One region of the Priestia megaterium genome, then DNA from elsewhere that is predicted to be linked to it. Evidence: riboswitches for the same ligand, from Rfam matches in the RefSeq annotation. Region 1 holds a riboswitch; the other holds the start of a gene.
What was found. A riboswitch is a leader RNA that binds a small molecule or an ion and turns the genes downstream of it on or off. The one in region 1 is predicted to bind cobalamin.

Region 1 (8,116 bases):
CTACCGTAGGGAACCATAATCCCCAAACATACAGTGTTGGGATATGGATGATGTCGGATTACCCTATTTTGGTCCAAAAATAAAAAAACAGGCGGAATGCCTGTTTTTTTATGCGCCAATTGCTGTTTTGATTTCTTCTATTTGTTCTTGGTGACGCTTTTCATGATAGCCAATAAAATCAATCCATTGCTTTAAATCCATTAACCCAAACACAGGATGTGGAAACGATTTTTGCTTTAGGTTTTCTTCACTGGCTGTTTCTTCTAACTCTACTAAAGCCGCTCTTGATTCCGCCAGCTTACTCTTCATTTCTTCTAATGTCTGATTTTCATTAGAAGGCGTAACTTGAGCCGGTGCATCTACTTTTCGAGAACGGTCTACCGCTAAATGAAACGGCTTATCTTCGGTTGGCTGATCTACACCGTTTTCTAACTGATCCTTTACACGTGAAACAATCATGCGCTCCATCAAATATAAATGTTCTAATACTTGCATAACGCTCCATGTATTAGATGCTGGCTGCTGATTTAATTGTTCATATGTTAATGATTCTACACTGTTCAATACATCATTTCGAAACTGTTCATTTTTGTTCATTGTTCATCCTCCTCTAGGATTCCTCTAGCTTATCGTATCAAAAAACTCTTCTATATAAAAAGGATATCCCTTTACTTAACCATGTTTTAGCTGCAATTGTTTCACGTGAAAAAAATATTTTTTCTATTTGACATAGATCAACTGAAGTGTTATATTTAGATTTCTGGCTTTTCTTTAAGAGCTGGACATAGTGAAAGTAACTTGAAAGGATGTATCGTACAATGCAAGGTAAAAATACTGGCATTCGACACATGTCTTTGAACAAAACTTATTCACACTGGATCGGCTTCGGAGCCGTAAGGATGCAAGAGAGGTAGGGCTTGCGTCGTTTAGGTTAATCGATCATGTGGAAAAACAAACCGCGGCAATGGATGAAATCCATGCAAGCACAATCAATGCTAATTGTGCCCTAACAACAACGAAACATACAAAAACCGTAATCATGGATTTTATAAAGAAAGTAATCATTTTGTTTTTACACTTGCAAAAAGCAAGTTACTGATAAGAAACACGAACAAAAGCGAGCAGATGCATCTGCTCGCTTTTTTAATGATGATTTTTTATTTACTTTATCATTTCTTTTTTAGGGAATCTTATAAAAAAGCCAAAACCAATATGGTTTCGGCTTTTTTCTTATTGCCCTGCTAGTACATCAGCAAATGCTTTTGCATAAGGAGGAAGGTCTGGCGGACGGCGGCTTGAAATGATGTGGCCGTCGATTACGACTGCTTCATCATGCCAAATAGCTCCCGCATTTTCCATATCATCTTTGATTCCTGGCGTACTTGTTACGTTTCGGCCATCTAAGATTTTTGCAGAGATTAATACCCATCCTGCATGGCAGATTTGGCCGATTGGCTTTTGCTGTTCATCCATATGACGAACCATTTCAATTACTTCAGGGTAGCGGCGCAGTTTATCCGGCGCCCAGCCTCCAGGTACTAAAATAGCGTCATATTCAGCTGGATCAACATCTTTAAATGCATAGTCCGATACGGCTGGAACACCGTATTTCCCCATGTACGTTTCGTTTGCTTTTTCTCCAACTAAATGTACTTCTGCTCCTTCTTCGCGAAGACGCATCACTGGATACCATAGTTCTAGATCTTCAAAGTCTGCACTAACAAGCGCAATAACTCTTTTATTTTCTAAGCGCATCGTAACACCTCCGCCATCAGTATAGCATGTTGGAGAATAAGATTGAAAATAAGGAACTAAATTGTACATAATTAAAGGATTTTTCAAGTGCCCTTCAGAAATTTTTTGTATGCCAAATGATCTAATTTTATATTTTTACTTGACTGGGGACAAACATCACACTACAATGTGTAGTGTGATGTTCATAATGTTGTAAAATTATCCAAATAAGAAAGACTTTATTTAATTGCTACATTTCTTTTCACGGGCTTTTACACTACATAATGTAGTGTTTTTCAAATACACTTAAAGGAGGAAGTAAAGTGAATAAAAACGTCGAAATTGGATCGCTTATTATTCGTTTAGTATTAGGTTTTACATTTTTAGTACACGGCTTTCAAAAATGGCAAGGGGGAATTGAAAATACAGTAGGCTTCTTCGATAGCTTAGGAATCCCTGGTTTCATGGCATATATTGTGGCAACAATTGAACTTGTAGGTGGGGTTCTGATTATTCTTGGTCTAGCAACAAGAGTCGTAGCTGCTTTATTTGTGGCAGTTATGCTTGGCGCTATTTTTACAGCCAAGCTTAAAAGCGGATTCGTTGGCGGGTTTGAGTTTGATATTGCCTTAATTGCCATGTCTGCTCACTTATTTGTTGCAGGAAGCCAGTTCCTTGCTCTTGATAAAGTGGTATTTAAAAAGAAAGAAACTGCTTTTTCTCTTCAAGAAGAAAGCAGTAAATAAAAAAGAAAGCTTATACTCTCCCAATATAAGCTTTCAGGTTAGTCCCGCCGTTTGAGGCGGGCTTTTTTTATATTTGAAGCAGCAAATTCGCAAATAAAGAAGAACGCTCGGACAACGTATCAATTTGAATATGTTCATATTCTGCATGTATTCCTTTTCCGCATGCTCCTAATCCATCCAACGTGGGAATGCCAATAGCCGCTGTAAAATTGCCATCACTTCCGCCTCCAACAGCTGCTTCTTCTAATTTCATACCCAGTTTGGCCGCAATTGACTGAGCGCATTCAAATAACTCTTCCGTTTGTTTAGACTTAACCATTGGAGGACGATTCATGCCTCCTGTTACTTCAATCTTAATCCCTTTTAAAATGGGCGTTAAATTCAAAATAATATCCGTCATACGTTTTGCTTCTTCTTCTGTAGAAACACGTAAATCCACGTGCGCTTCTGCATATTCCGGCACTACATTTGTACCGCTGCCTCCGGTAAATGTCCCAACGTTCACCGTTGTACCTTTTTCATAATCGGTTAAGCTCTGCAGAAAAATCACTTGGCGCGCTAGCTCTTCAATAGCATTGATTCCTTCTTTGTGGTGATTACCAGCGTGGGCTGCTCGTCCCCACACCTTTACGGTGAAAATCCCCGCTCCTTTGCGCGACGTTTTTAACGCACCTGAACCCGCCACCGCAGGTTCTGCTACTAGCACTGCTTCACTTCTTTGTGCTTCTTCTTCTATATATTTTTTAGAGGAAATTGATCCAATCTCTTCATCTGAATTGCAAAAAAACACAATTTTTTTATCCAGCGATAAGCCAAGCTCTTGAATCGCTTTAATCGCCCATATAGATTGTATAATGCCGCCTTTCATATCTAAAATTCCCGGACCATAAAGCTTGTTTCCTTCTGTTCTTAGACTCAGCCTTCCCTTTTCCCATACCGTGTCAAAGTGACCGATAATTAAAAGCTGCTTCTCTCCTTCTCCAATCGTAAATTTCAAGTGGTTTCCTACTTCTTTTTCTTCTATGATTTCATACCCTACGCCTAAACGCTTCTGAAACAGCTGCGTTAAATACATTCCACACTGATCCACTAACTCTTTACTGTAGGACGGTGATTCTTTTTTCACAAATCCAACTAAATCTTCGAGCATCTCTTGTTCATGTTCTTTTAAATAACTAAATACGCTTTGTTCTACCATTACCTGACTCAAATCAATTCCTCCTCCAAACAACCCCTGCTGCTTGTGCATTCATTGCTTTTATTTATCGTACGTATGAGTATGTTCTACGTTTCACATAACGACCTTAAATTATCCTTAATTATAATGGTTTTCAGACAATTTTCCATCCTTAAAATACAGATAATACTTTAACTTATTCATAACCGACCGAAAATAGCCATAAACTTCAACAAATTTATACAAAAAAGCTTCAATCTTCAACAGATTAAAGCTTTCATTTTATTAATTGACATTTATTTTGATATTTTTCCCTTTTGACTTCACACTTACAAAAACAAACATAGACACTAAAAAAACAAACAAAATAACGCCAACCATTTCAAAGTTTACTTCGGCCCATGGATTAAAGAAAGTGAATGCTAAGTAGAAGGACACCCCGTATGCGAGGATAACAATAACCCAGCCCATCAAGCGGGAAGCAGATTGCCCAAACTTACTCGATTCATTCACCATTTTATGTACAATCAGTGAATCGATTGTATCTGTCAGCATCATACCAAACATAAATACTAGTCCTAATAAAAGCGGCGTATATTTGCCTGCGTTCCCTACAGCTAGAGACCACACGGCCGTTTGACTGACCGTTTCAGCCGCTAGGGCAAACAGCGCTCCTACAAGAATAATTAAAAAAGGATTCGTTGTTCCTTTTGCGATTTTCGGAATAAACTTCCCTTTTAACCCGCTCACCTGAAACTCTTCTTCTTTGTTTTTAGTTCGAAGCAAATGATATGTGTTTAATGTCCCAATCAGAAAGAGAGAGATGATAGATACCCAAGATGCAAAATGATCGAAATATGCTGGAAACGTAAAATTCTTCATCACTACGCCCAGCACCCCGGCCGTGACGGCCACCATTCCTCCATGACCTAGTGAAAACAGCGTTCCGACCCACGGAGCAAAACGGCTGCCCATTCGCCAATTATATCGGGTCTGGCCATCAATAAAAGCTAAGTGATCTGCATCTAATCCGTGCCTGATTCCTAATAAAAAGACAAGTAAAAAAACTGATAAACCTTCCATTTCCTACACTCCTTTTTTTAAAATAAAACGTAAAAAAGCCTCAATTCTATAGAAATTGAGGATGTGTCGGCATATGAAAATAAACAGTAATTGCTCACTGCGTACCTTGATACACCGCCTCTTTCCTAGAAGAGTCAAGTGTACAGAATAGGTAGGTCTCCTGGCTTGAGATCATCATTTTCTACCGCCTTCCCCGTTTTGAGTGACGATAAGATAGAAAACTCCCTGCTTACAGTGGCTGGACCGCTCGAGATTTGCACTCGATTCCCTGTTACCTCTTACGCTATGTAAGAGCACCTAAACTGTGCGAATGATTCATTTTCTTCCTCATTATACTAGTACTCCTTACAAATGAATAGAGAAAATTCAAATAAAAAAGCCCTGCTGAGCTTTACATGCTTAGCAGGGCTTTTTAAAGCAATTAAACTACTTCTACCGTTACGTCTACGTTGCCGCTGATTGCTTTTGAATACGGGCAGTATGAGTGGGCTAGGTCTACATATTTTTTAGCTGTTTCTAAATCTAAACCTTCGATATGAGCTTCAAGCGCTACAGCAATTTTCACTCCTTGATCAGCTTTATCTGGAAGCAGCTGAACCGTAGCTTTTACTTCACTGCTTTTAATTTCTACGTTATGTTTTTTCAACATAAATTCTAACGCGCTGTTGAAACAAGCACTGTATCCAGCTGCAAATAGCTGCTCTGGGTTTGTTGCTGTTGTTGCTTCTCCACCAAGCGCTGGAGGTGTTGCAACGTCTAAATTAAAGATATTATCTAAAGAATGAACTTCTCCTGTTCTTCCACCTGTGTTAACGACTGTCGTTTCATATAAAGCTTTCATGTATAAATCTCTCCTCTTTTTTAGTAATTTTATTAAAATTTTTTATTTATCGTTTCTGTAATTTAATTGTACACAATTTAATTTTAAAAAACAAGTGTTAAATACATTAAAAATTTTCCAATAAAAAAAGCCGCGTATATGCGACTTTTTCTTAATAATATTGAGACTGTTCGTCATAAGCTGATTTTCGAAAAATAGACAAGTTGGTAATAGCCCTCATCAGTTTCGTATTAAAAATAACATAATGAATAAACAGCGCCAGCACGCAGCCTAAAACGGCTCCTGTTAACACATCGAATGGATAGTGAACGCCAACCCATACCCGTGAAAATGCAATGAGTGCACCCATGACAACCCACATGCGCCCTGAACGTTTGAAATGCAGCCAGATGGTAAAAGTGATAACTAATGCAGATGTAGCATGATCGCTTGGAAATGAAGAATTCGCGGCGTGATCAATAAGCTGATTCACGTGGTGAGAGATAAACGGACGATCTCGATAAGCAAATAAACTAATCACTTTATTGATAATGACTCCTGTGGCACAAGCACATAAAGCTTGAAATGCTACAACACGGCTGCCGTTTTTATTAATAAGTAAAAACAAGCCGAGTAAAACAATAAGTACATACTGGGCATAATCTGCAAAGAATACCATTAGCGAATCTACAAACTTCACATGCGAGGCATACTGATTCACCGCATGGAAAATGGTATAGTCTACTGAATTAATAGCTGATAACATAATCGAAATCCTTTCTTATTTTTAAATGTCATTAGCTATCTTATCAGTTTCTTGGGAAAATGAACATGTTTTTGTCAGAGGCTTCCTAACTGGTATTTATAAATAACGTATTCAGGATGAGTAGTAAGCCAACGGACTTTTGCCCATTAACTTACCTGTGAATGATCCACAATGTTTTTTTGCAAAAAGATTTCTTCTAAAGAAGGTTCTTCTACGTGAACTTGATAAATATCGATGCCGCATTGAATCAATTCGCGAATAATCAGAGGGATATTTCTCTCTTTTTGAAGCATCACTTTTGTGTACGTGTGATGGTATTCCACGTCCGGACTCACCGTACGGAAAAACTGTTGAATATATTCTTTGTGGCTGTTTGGGTAAGGATCATGTTTGATTATCACCGTTTTTTTCGCTTGGTATTGAAAGCGCAGTTCTTCCATTGTCCCTTCTATTAAAATAATCCCATTTTTCATAATCGCTACACGCGTACAAATCTTCTCAACTTCATTTAAATTATGAGACGTCATAAAAATCGTCTTGTCTTGATTTTGAAGTTCTCTTATTAATTCATGAATGTGGAGAGCAGATTCAATATCTACTCCAGAAGTTGGTTCATCTAAAAAGATAAGATCTGGGTCTGTTATAATTGCTTGAGCAATTCCTAACTTCTTTTTCATTCCAAATGAAAACTTTCCAACTTTCTGATGCTCATGTCCTTCTAATCCTACTTTCTTCAGTACATCAATACAGTGTTCTTTCGAAAAACGATGGCCATTTATCTTTAAAAAATAGCACAAATGATTGAGCGCTGTCATCTCATCGTAAAAGTTAGCATAGTCAGGAAGCACGCCTATTTTCTTCTGAAGCTCTAAATCAATATCACTCTGTCCCAGCAGCGTAAATTCTCCTGCTGAAGGAAATGAAACGCCGGTAAGCATATTAATAAATGTAGACTTCCCTGCTCCGTTTCTCCCTAAAAATCCGTAAATTTCTCCTTGTGGTACCTGTAAATTAATACTATTAACAATTGTTTTAGATCCATACTTTTTAGTTAATTTACTTGTTTCAATAGCATACATATTATACTTCTCTCCTTTTAAAACTCCAAAGTGCCGTACATAAACAGAGTGCTGCAAAAATAAGAAGAACCGTTAAATACCCTTTCTCCAACTTTAAATAGTAGTAAGGTGTCACATACTTAAACCATGCAATGTACGCTTTTGATGAAAATATGCTCCATCCACTCAGTACCGGTAGAACAAACGATAAAATAATTGATAAAAACATAGTATGAGTTGGACTTGGTATTAAAGCTGAAAGCATTAAAACAAATGAAATGATACAAACGGTGAATAGCAGGCACTCTAAAAATATATAAAAAGAAAAATGATGCGAAATAAACCCAATCAGTAGAAAAGAAATAGAGATACAAACAAGCCAGAAACAACAAATTCCTAAGAATTTTCCTAGTACAATACGCTCTCTTGATGTTTTGGTAACTAAAAACCTGGCTGTTCTTGTTTTAATTTCTTGATTAATAACATTATGAGAAAGACTTGAAATAAACAAAGGTCCGAATCCGAGAAGCATCACCAAAATCCCTCCGTTGGCTCCATCTCGAATCTGTGCGCTCGTCAGTTGACCTCCAAGTTGACTAACTAGATGGGCTATTCCATAGGAAGCACCGCATACGATTAAAATAACGATAATTGATTTAACACTTTTAAATAAGCTTTGAAACTCTTTCACACTAATGGCCCACATTTCGAAAATCTCCTTTTAAATAAGTT
Region 2 (8,116 bases), 2.3 Mb from region 1:
TTACAACCGTCGCCGTAACGTCGTAACCTTCTTTTTTCACTTGAACAGCTAATGCACGTGCATCGCTAGTTCCCGCTAACAATAAAATCATTTTAACTCGCCGACCTTATCTTCATGGTGGTGATGGTCATGATGGTGATCGTGGTGATGGTGATCGTGGTGATGGTGCCCGTGATCATGATCGTGATGATGATGGTGATCAATATGCTCCATAATGCCGAGGCGATATTGACATGTATCGCAGTTCATTTTCACTTCGCCTTCTAATCCTTCTTCAGCACGTTCTTTTAAAATTGTCTGCAGTTTTGGATGAAAACCGAAATAGCCGGCTAGCTTAAACTCAATGTTTTCATGCTGCATTTTATACTGCTTCACCATTTCTTCCAAACGCTTAATTAGTACTCCTGTAAATAAGAAATACGGGAGAATAACCACTTTTTTAGCGCCCAGTTTTAAACATCGTTCCACTCCTTCATCAATCAATGGAGCGGTCACGCCCATAAAAGAAGTTTCGACGATTTTGTAGTTTGTTTTTTCCCAAAGAAGGCGCGTAATTTTATATAAATCACTGTTTGCATCAGGATCGCTTCCTCCTCGCCCTAAGACAATAACAGCCGTGTCTTCAGCTGGAGTTTCTAAATTTTCTCCTGATTCTTGTAATCTCGTTTTTAAAATTTCAAGGGCTTCTTCATGAACGCCAATGGGACGTCCGTACACGAAGTTTACGTGTGGATATTTTTCCTTAGCTTCATCTATAGCCGCCGGAATATGTATTTTTGAGTGGCCAGCTGGCAAGAGCATAATTGGAACTACAACTACATCTGTCGCTCCTTTTGCCACACATGTATCAATGCCTTGACTTACATTCGGACGTTCAAACTCTAGAAAACACGTTTCTACTAAAATAGATGGGTCCCAATCATGCTTCATAGTCGAGATAAACTCGCGAATTTGATCGTTCCCTTCAGGATCTCTACTTCCATGACCGACAAATAAAACTGATTTCATATAATGCCCTCCCATTTTTAATCTCCACACGGAGCTGGTTCTACTTTTATTTTTGGTGTTATATCTTGATAGTCGAATCCATAAACATTCTTCACACGCTTAAAGAATTTATGAAACCGCTCATTTGGATGACCTTTTTCTTTATATTCATGGACAATGTTCTCCACTATTTCAACAATGTCATCGGGCGCTATGCCTTCCGCCACAATTTGACCTGAATGGGCGTTTCGTCCAACCGTTTTAGCCCCTAAAAATAAGTCAAACGCACCTTTTCTGTAGACAATGCCGATATCTTCTTGAACAGCACCGTAACAGGCCATACCGCATCCATTAATACCAAGCTTCAGCTCTTTTGGCATGTCCATTCCACCGAGACGCTTTTGTAATTGTTCCGTATGCGGGATGGCGTCACTTTTTTCTCCATCACAAAAATCACACGCTTTAATTGTAAACACGTCTCCGACTGGAGATAGTAAAAAGGAAGCTGATTGGAGCTTTTTAATAATCACATCTGGCTGAGCCGTTGGAATTTGCAGTTTGATTTGATGGTCAGGCGTATACTCCATCGTACCTTTTTCACCAACAACTTCTGCTAGTGTTGTCATTTGAACGGGCGTAAACTTCTTATTTGCAAGCCCTGGACTAACTGCCACTTCAAAAATAGACTCAATTGGCTGGTGTACGACCGGTGAAGTAGTTTCACCTAAAATTGCTTGAAGCGCTTCTTCTGCCAGAGCTCGTGAAGCTGCTTTTTCTTCTTTTGTGTTCTGAACATCTTCAATAGCTGAAGCCGTTTGCTTTACAGTCTCCTCTTGATCAAGAGCCCATGGTTCTGCTTCTTTTCGAAGTCGCTGATGCGGTCTTAGCGGCTGCTCTGTTTGGTTGAGGGTATATTTACGCTGATACCCGCGCGGTGTAATCATTAAGTCATCGTAAAAGAACGTAGATGAATTTCCGACAACAACGGTAGTCAGCATGCCTATTTCATGATTTAACATGTCTTTTAAATTGGTCATTACCACTTCTTCACGGTCACGATAAGCGCTTTTCACAAGACCAACAGGCGTATCGGGGGAACGGTATTTTAATAAAATCCTTTGCGCTTCCACAATTTGTCTTGTGCGTCTTCCGCTTTTCGGATTATAAAAAGCTACTACAAAATCTGCTTGTGCAGCTGCTTCGATTCGTTTTTCGATTAACTCCCAAGGCGTAAGGTGGTCACTTAAACTAATCGTACAGGCATCATGCATCACGGGCGCCCCAAGGAGGGATGCGCATGAATTAATAGCCGAAATGCCAGGAATCACTTCCAGCTCTACGCCCGTTTCTTTTTTCCATCCTTTTTCAATCAACACTTCATACACAAGGCCGGCCATTCCGTATACTCCTGCATCTCCGCTTGAAATGACCGCCACGGTTTTTCCCGCTTCAGCTTGCTTTACGGCTTCTTGTGCACGGCTTACTTCTTCGGTCATTCCTGTACTAATAATTTGCTGATTCGTTAATAGTCCTTGAATTAATTCCACATAGGTTTTATAACCAATGATCATATCACTTTCTTGAATGGCTTCTCTTGCTCGCTGTGTAATATGTTCAAAGCTTCCTGGGCCGAATCCAATAACTAACAGTTTACCTTTCATGCTAGCTCCTCCTTTATGCGTTACTTTTTACTTTGTCAATTCCTTCTATGGAGTCACTCTTTTCCGGAGAAACAAAACCGTTTTGATCATATTCATAAATAAGTGATTCCTTTATACTGCAGCCTCCTGCTAAATGTTCTTCAACAATTCGATGAGCTACGTTTTCAGTGACCTGCTTGTACCAATCTCCTGAAGGGTACACGATAGCTACAGGAGCATCTTTGCATCTTCCGTTACAGCGCGTACGGGTTGTGTGAACCGCTTCATCTAGATTCAGTTCAGTCACTTTATTTCGAATAGCTTGAGTGGCTTCTTCTCCACCTTTTCTCATACAGCTGCTTCCATTACAAATCAATACGTGATGTTTTGTTCCATTTAAGTTCCACGTCGTCACACTTATTCGCTCCTTTACTAAAAAAACGCCTCTATCAATGATAGAGGCGCAGAAAAATTCAAACTAAGTTTTTGCACTTCCACCTATATCCCGTAGGGTAAGCTTCGCATTAGAAAAAGGCTGGTTTCCTGACTTCGATTCATCACTTGATTGCGCCTTCCCGAATACAGTGGCATATGCAATCAGCTCCTCTTCACAGTGGCGGGTACCGCGCTGGCTTCACACCAGACTTCCCATTTAACGCAATGTGAACATTGCGCACCTTTTTTGCACGATATGTAGTTTTGTGCTACGAGAAAAACCCGCTTCGCTAATATGCGAGCGGGTAAAACGTCAGAATAAAAGTGTACACGAATGCCACTTTAAGCCAACGTTTCCCTTCCCGCTCCCCGGAGAAATAGAAACTTCACAATAAAGACAGGTCTCCTGACTTGTGTATCATTCTACTTGAGAACCTTCCCGTGATTTTTCCACAGTGGTTATACTCGTTCGTCCACACTTACAGTTGCGGGGGCAGTACTGGTCTTTCACCAGTTTCCCTATTAAGCCTTCTTGGCATCTTTACTGTTGCTGTTTGATATATATGAACCTTTTAAACTATCAGAATAATAGAAGTAACTACCATATCATAGCGTACATTTTTTTTTATTTCAACTCTATTCTTTTCGTAAGATACAAGAAGCTATGAAAAAACAAGAGCATAAAGTCAGCTCTTGTTTTTTCATTATATAGCTACTAATGTTAAATGAGGATCATTATAATACACGACTTCTGAAAGAACTTTACAGCCATTTGTTTTTGCAAAAGCTTCTCTCGCCTGCGTTTCAGTTTCAAATTCAAACATTTTCATTTCTTTTCCAGCATATACCGTCAGTACCCACATGAAAAGATTCGCCTCCGATTATTGTAGTGATCGCTATATCCACATTATGACGAAACCATATCCTTTTGAAAACCCATTCTACAAAACTTGTCACAAGAAACTTTTAAAAATTTAAAAACATTTTAACTTCTGTAAATGAACAAAATGTACAAAAGGTTTAAGCCGTATTATACCTCTTTAAAAAAGGTGCTTTTTTTACCAACTGTTGCTTCACCAGTAAAAAAATATATAGTATTTATTAAAAAAAGAAGCCGGACAGCCGGCTTCTTTTTTAGGAAAGGAAAGTACAGACATCACAGTCCCGTACTGCTCTTTGTTTTGCATAAAAATACACTAATTAAATATTCCTTTCTTAAAGCAGAACCATGTTCGATTGCACATAGTGGTAAAGAAGCTTGTACGTATGGTTTAATGAATCTTGATGCGTTCTCTCAAACGCATGAGAAGAATCAATTCCTGGACCAATTAAGCCGTGTACGATGTCATGCCCGGCACGAATAGCAGCAGAAGCATCTGATCCGTAAAACGGATAAATATCTAATTTGTACTGAATATCATGCTGCTTAGCTAGCTCCACCAAATGCTTTCTCAAACCGTAATGATATGGGCCGCTTGAATCTTTTACACAAATAGACACGGTGTATTCATCAGTAGATTGTCCATCTCCCATGGCACCCATATCAACCGCTAAGTATTCTACCGTTTGAGGCGTAATATTAGAATTTCCTCCGTATCCAATTTCTTCATTATTTGAAATAAGAAAGTGCGTAGTGTATGGCAGTTCGATCTGCTCTTCTTGAATTGTTTTCATGAGCTGAAGCAATAAAGCTACGCTTGCTTTATCATCGAGATGACGAGATTTAATAAAACCGCTTTTTGTTATTTCTACACGAGGATCAAACGAAACAAAGTCGCCGACTTCAATTCCAAGACTGCGAACATCTTCTGCGCTATGTACTTTTTCATCCAATCGAATTTCTATATTATCTTGATTTCGCTCAGCTTTACCTGCATCTTTATACACATGAACAGATGTTTGATGCATAAGGATGGTCCCTGTAAATACTTCTCCTGCTGACGTTTCGATTTCACAATATTCTCCTTCAATGGAATTGTAGCGGAACCCTCCAATCAAGTCGATTTTCAGACGTCCACTCGGTTTGATTTCTTTTACCATAGCACCTAATGTATCGACATGAGCCGTCAGCATGCGGTGATGATCCGTATCTTTACCGGGAATAGTAGCGACTAAGCCTCCTTTTCGATTGCGATACGTTTGAATATTTAGCTCTTTTACATAGTCTTCGACAAATGAAATCACCTTTTCTGTATTTCCAGAAGGACTGGGAATCGAAACAAGCTTTTTAATTAACTGAACAGTTTCCGTCATTATGACACTTCCTTTGTCTCTCATTTCTTTTATTTTACCATATGTTTCAAAAAAGATAACAGGCAGCTCCAAACAAAAAAGCCAGGCAGCTGCCCGGCTTTTTTGTTTTAAGCTATGTTTGATTTCTTTAATTCATTTGTGTAATTTAATGATTTTTGCTTATCAAACTCGCCTTCAGACTTGGACATTACAATTGCAGCTAAAGCATTTCCTACTACGTTAACTGTGGTACGCATCATATCAAGAATGCGGTCAATTCCTGCAATAAATGCCATGCCTTCAAGAGGGAAGCCCATAGATTCAAGCGTAGCAAGTACAACTACAAACGATGCCCCTGGTACACCAGCCATCCCTTTTGAGGTTAACATTAGCACAAGAAGGAGCTGAATTTGATCCATAATGGAAAGGTCAATGCCGTACATTTGAGCAATAAACAGCGATGCCAGCGCCTGATAAATGGTTGAACCATCTAAATTAAACGTGTAGCCTGTTGGAATAACAAACGATGTAACCGATTTAGAACAACCGAAGTCTTCCATCTTTTTGATAAGAGATGGTAAAACGGCTTCTGAACTTGCTGTTGTAAAAGCAAGAAGCAGCTCGTCTTTTAACACTTTTATGAGCGTAAACATGCTTGTTCCAGCCATTTTAGCAATAATTCCAAGAACCACAAGCACAAAGAAAATCATGGTGAAGTAAACGGCGAACACTAATTTCCCTAATGGAATAAGTGATCCGACACCAAACTTTATAATATTAACACCAATAAGTGCAAATACACCTACTGGAGCAAATTTCATCACCAAATTAGTTACCCAAAACATTGCATCCAAGACGCCTTCAAAAAAGGCTAAAACAGGTTTTCCTCTCTGTCCAATCGAAGCTACGCCTACACCAAACAGTACGGAAAATAAAATGATTGGTAAAAGATCGCCTTCTGCTACCGACTGAAAGACGTTTGTCGGAACAATATGAAGAAGCTCCTGAGCAATCCCTGTACTTTCAGACGTTTTTGCCGTTGCCTCATATTGAGAAATATCGCTTTTTTCAATATGTCCCATATCAACCCCTGCACCAGGGTGGAATAAGTTCGCGGCAATAATCCCCACTACAATCGCAATGGTTGTAACAATTTCAAAATAAAGAATTGTTTTTCCGCCAAGCTTACCTAATTTTTTGATATCGCCTACTCCTGCGACCGCTACGATTAATGCTGAAATCACGATCGGTACGACAATCATCTTAATTAAATGAATAAATATGTCTCCAATTGGCTGTAAAATAGAAATGGCCGTATCGCTTCCGTAAAAGATAGCACCTACAGCTACGCCTAAGATCAGTCCAATTAGAATCTGAGTTGCTAGACCTAACCTTTTCACTTTCTTGCTCCTTTCGCACAGTTGACTTTCACCCATCGAGCATATGCGGTTCAACGAACCGTGTATAAATATACATCCTTACAGCACCTTATGTAAACAGTTCTTTACTAATAAGGATGTAAGGCCGCACATGCAAATTTTTAAAAGCCACGGTTCTGTTTTATCATATCAAATAATTGTTGTACACTGAGATTTTTTTGCTAAGTATTTTTCTATTTTTGCTATTTCAGCGAATAAATAAAAAAAATAAAATTTTATATTGAAATATGCATTTTAGGTTAGTATAATACGATACATGTTTATTTTTATTATTCGAATATAAAATTCTGAAAATTTTAATTATTCAACACGATAATAAAAAGCATTTATAATTTTGGAGGTTTTAATGTGTCAAACAAAGTTCCTTTTTCATTTATAGTGGTTATTGGCTTTATGCTTTTTGCCCTATTCTTCGGCGCAGGTAATTTAATTTTCCCTGCAATGTTAGGTCAGTCTGCTGGAAGCAATATTTGGTCAGCAAATGCTGGATTTTTAGTAACGGGTGTAGGTCTGCCTCTGCTAGGCGTTCTCGCATTTGGTTTTTCCGGAAAAGAGGATCTGCAGTCTTTAGCTAGTCGCGTACACCCAGCTTTCGGTATTATCTTTACTACGATTTTATACTTGGCAATCGGACCGCTTTTTGCAATGCCAAGAACGGGAAGTGTTTCGTTTGAAATTGGCGTTAAGCCTTTTTTATCAGAAAATTCAGGTCACCTTCCCCTTATCATTTTCACGGTAATTTTCTTTACGATTACGTGCTTTTTTTCGCTAAATCCTGCGAAAATTGTCGATTTAGTAGGAAAAGTTTTAACACCTATTAAATTAACGTTTATTGGAATATTGGTAGTTGTAGCCGTTGTGAACCCAATTGGAAAGTTCGAAGCACCAAGCGAAGCTTATACAACACACTCATTTTTCAAAGGCTTCCAAGAAGGCTACTTAACAATGGATACATTAGCATCATTTGTTTTTGGAATTATTATTATTAATGCAATTAAAGAAAAAGGGGCAAAAACCAACCGACAAATTATTACAATTTGTGCAAAAGCTACGGCTATCGCTGCCGTTATTTTAGCTCTTATTTATAGCGCATTGTCCTATATGGGTGCTTCAAGCGTATCAGAGCTTGGACGTCTTGATAACGGAGGTACGGTTTTGGCTGAAGTATCAAATTACTACTTTGGCTCTTACGGAGGAATTCTTTTAGGTCTGATGATTACCGTTGCTTGTTTAACAACAAGTGTAGGTCTTGTAACATCTTGTTCATCTTTTTTCCATAAGCTGTTTCCAAAGGTCTCTTATAAGTTGATTGCTGTCATTTTATCAGCTTTCAGTGCCGTTGTAGCAAATTTTGGCCTAACGGAATTAATCGCTATTTCGGTT

Region 2: another riboswitch for cobalamin. It lies ahead of CEQ83_RS12875 ((2Fe-2S) ferredoxin domain-containing protein); the one in region 1 lies ahead of CEQ83_RS01560 (HoxN/HupN/NixA family nickel/cobalt transporter).

Annotation. Positions count from the first base shown of each region.
Region 1 covers NZ_CP023317.1:283,936-292,051, reverse strand. Annotated here, with positions in the region: gene CEQ83_RS01590 (lipase family protein) at 1-83, shown strand, start outside; gene CEQ83_RS01585 (DinB family protein) at 109-597, opposite strand; gene CEQ83_RS27320 (hypothetical protein) at 944-1,099, shown strand; gene CEQ83_RS01575 (type 1 glutamine amidotransferase domain-containing protein) at 1,231-1,755, opposite strand; gene CEQ83_RS01570 (DoxX family protein) at 2,058-2,480, shown strand; gene CEQ83_RS01565 (M20 family metallopeptidase) at 2,548-3,711, opposite strand; gene CEQ83_RS01560 (HoxN/HupN/NixA family nickel/cobalt transporter) at 3,943-4,740, opposite strand; cobalamin riboswitch at 4,874-5,056, opposite strand; gene CEQ83_RS01555 (organic hydroperoxide resistance protein) at 5,162-5,581, opposite strand; gene CEQ83_RS01550 (undecaprenyl-diphosphatase) at 5,733-6,326, opposite strand; gene CEQ83_RS01545 (ABC transporter ATP-binding protein) at 6,473-7,405, opposite strand; gene CEQ83_RS01540 (ABC transporter permease) at 7,407-8,090, opposite strand.
Region 2 covers NZ_CP023317.1:2,557,361-2,565,476, forward strand. Annotated here, with positions in the region: gene cobK (precorrin-6A reductase) at 1-91, opposite strand, end outside; gene CEQ83_RS12865 (sirohydrochlorin chelatase) at 88-1,008, opposite strand; gene cobJ (precorrin-3B C(17)-methyltransferase) at 1,026-2,648, opposite strand; gene CEQ83_RS12875 ((2Fe-2S) ferredoxin domain-containing protein) at 2,662-3,042, opposite strand; cobalamin riboswitch at 3,144-3,323, opposite strand; cobalamin riboswitch at 3,442-3,620, opposite strand; gene CEQ83_RS27075 (hypothetical protein) at 3,767-3,925, opposite strand; gene CEQ83_RS12880 (M42 family metallopeptidase) at 4,278-5,315, opposite strand; gene CEQ83_RS12885 (cation:dicarboxylate symporter family transporter) at 5,423-6,694, opposite strand; gene brnQ (branched-chain amino acid transport system II carrier protein) at 7,082-8,116, shown strand, end outside.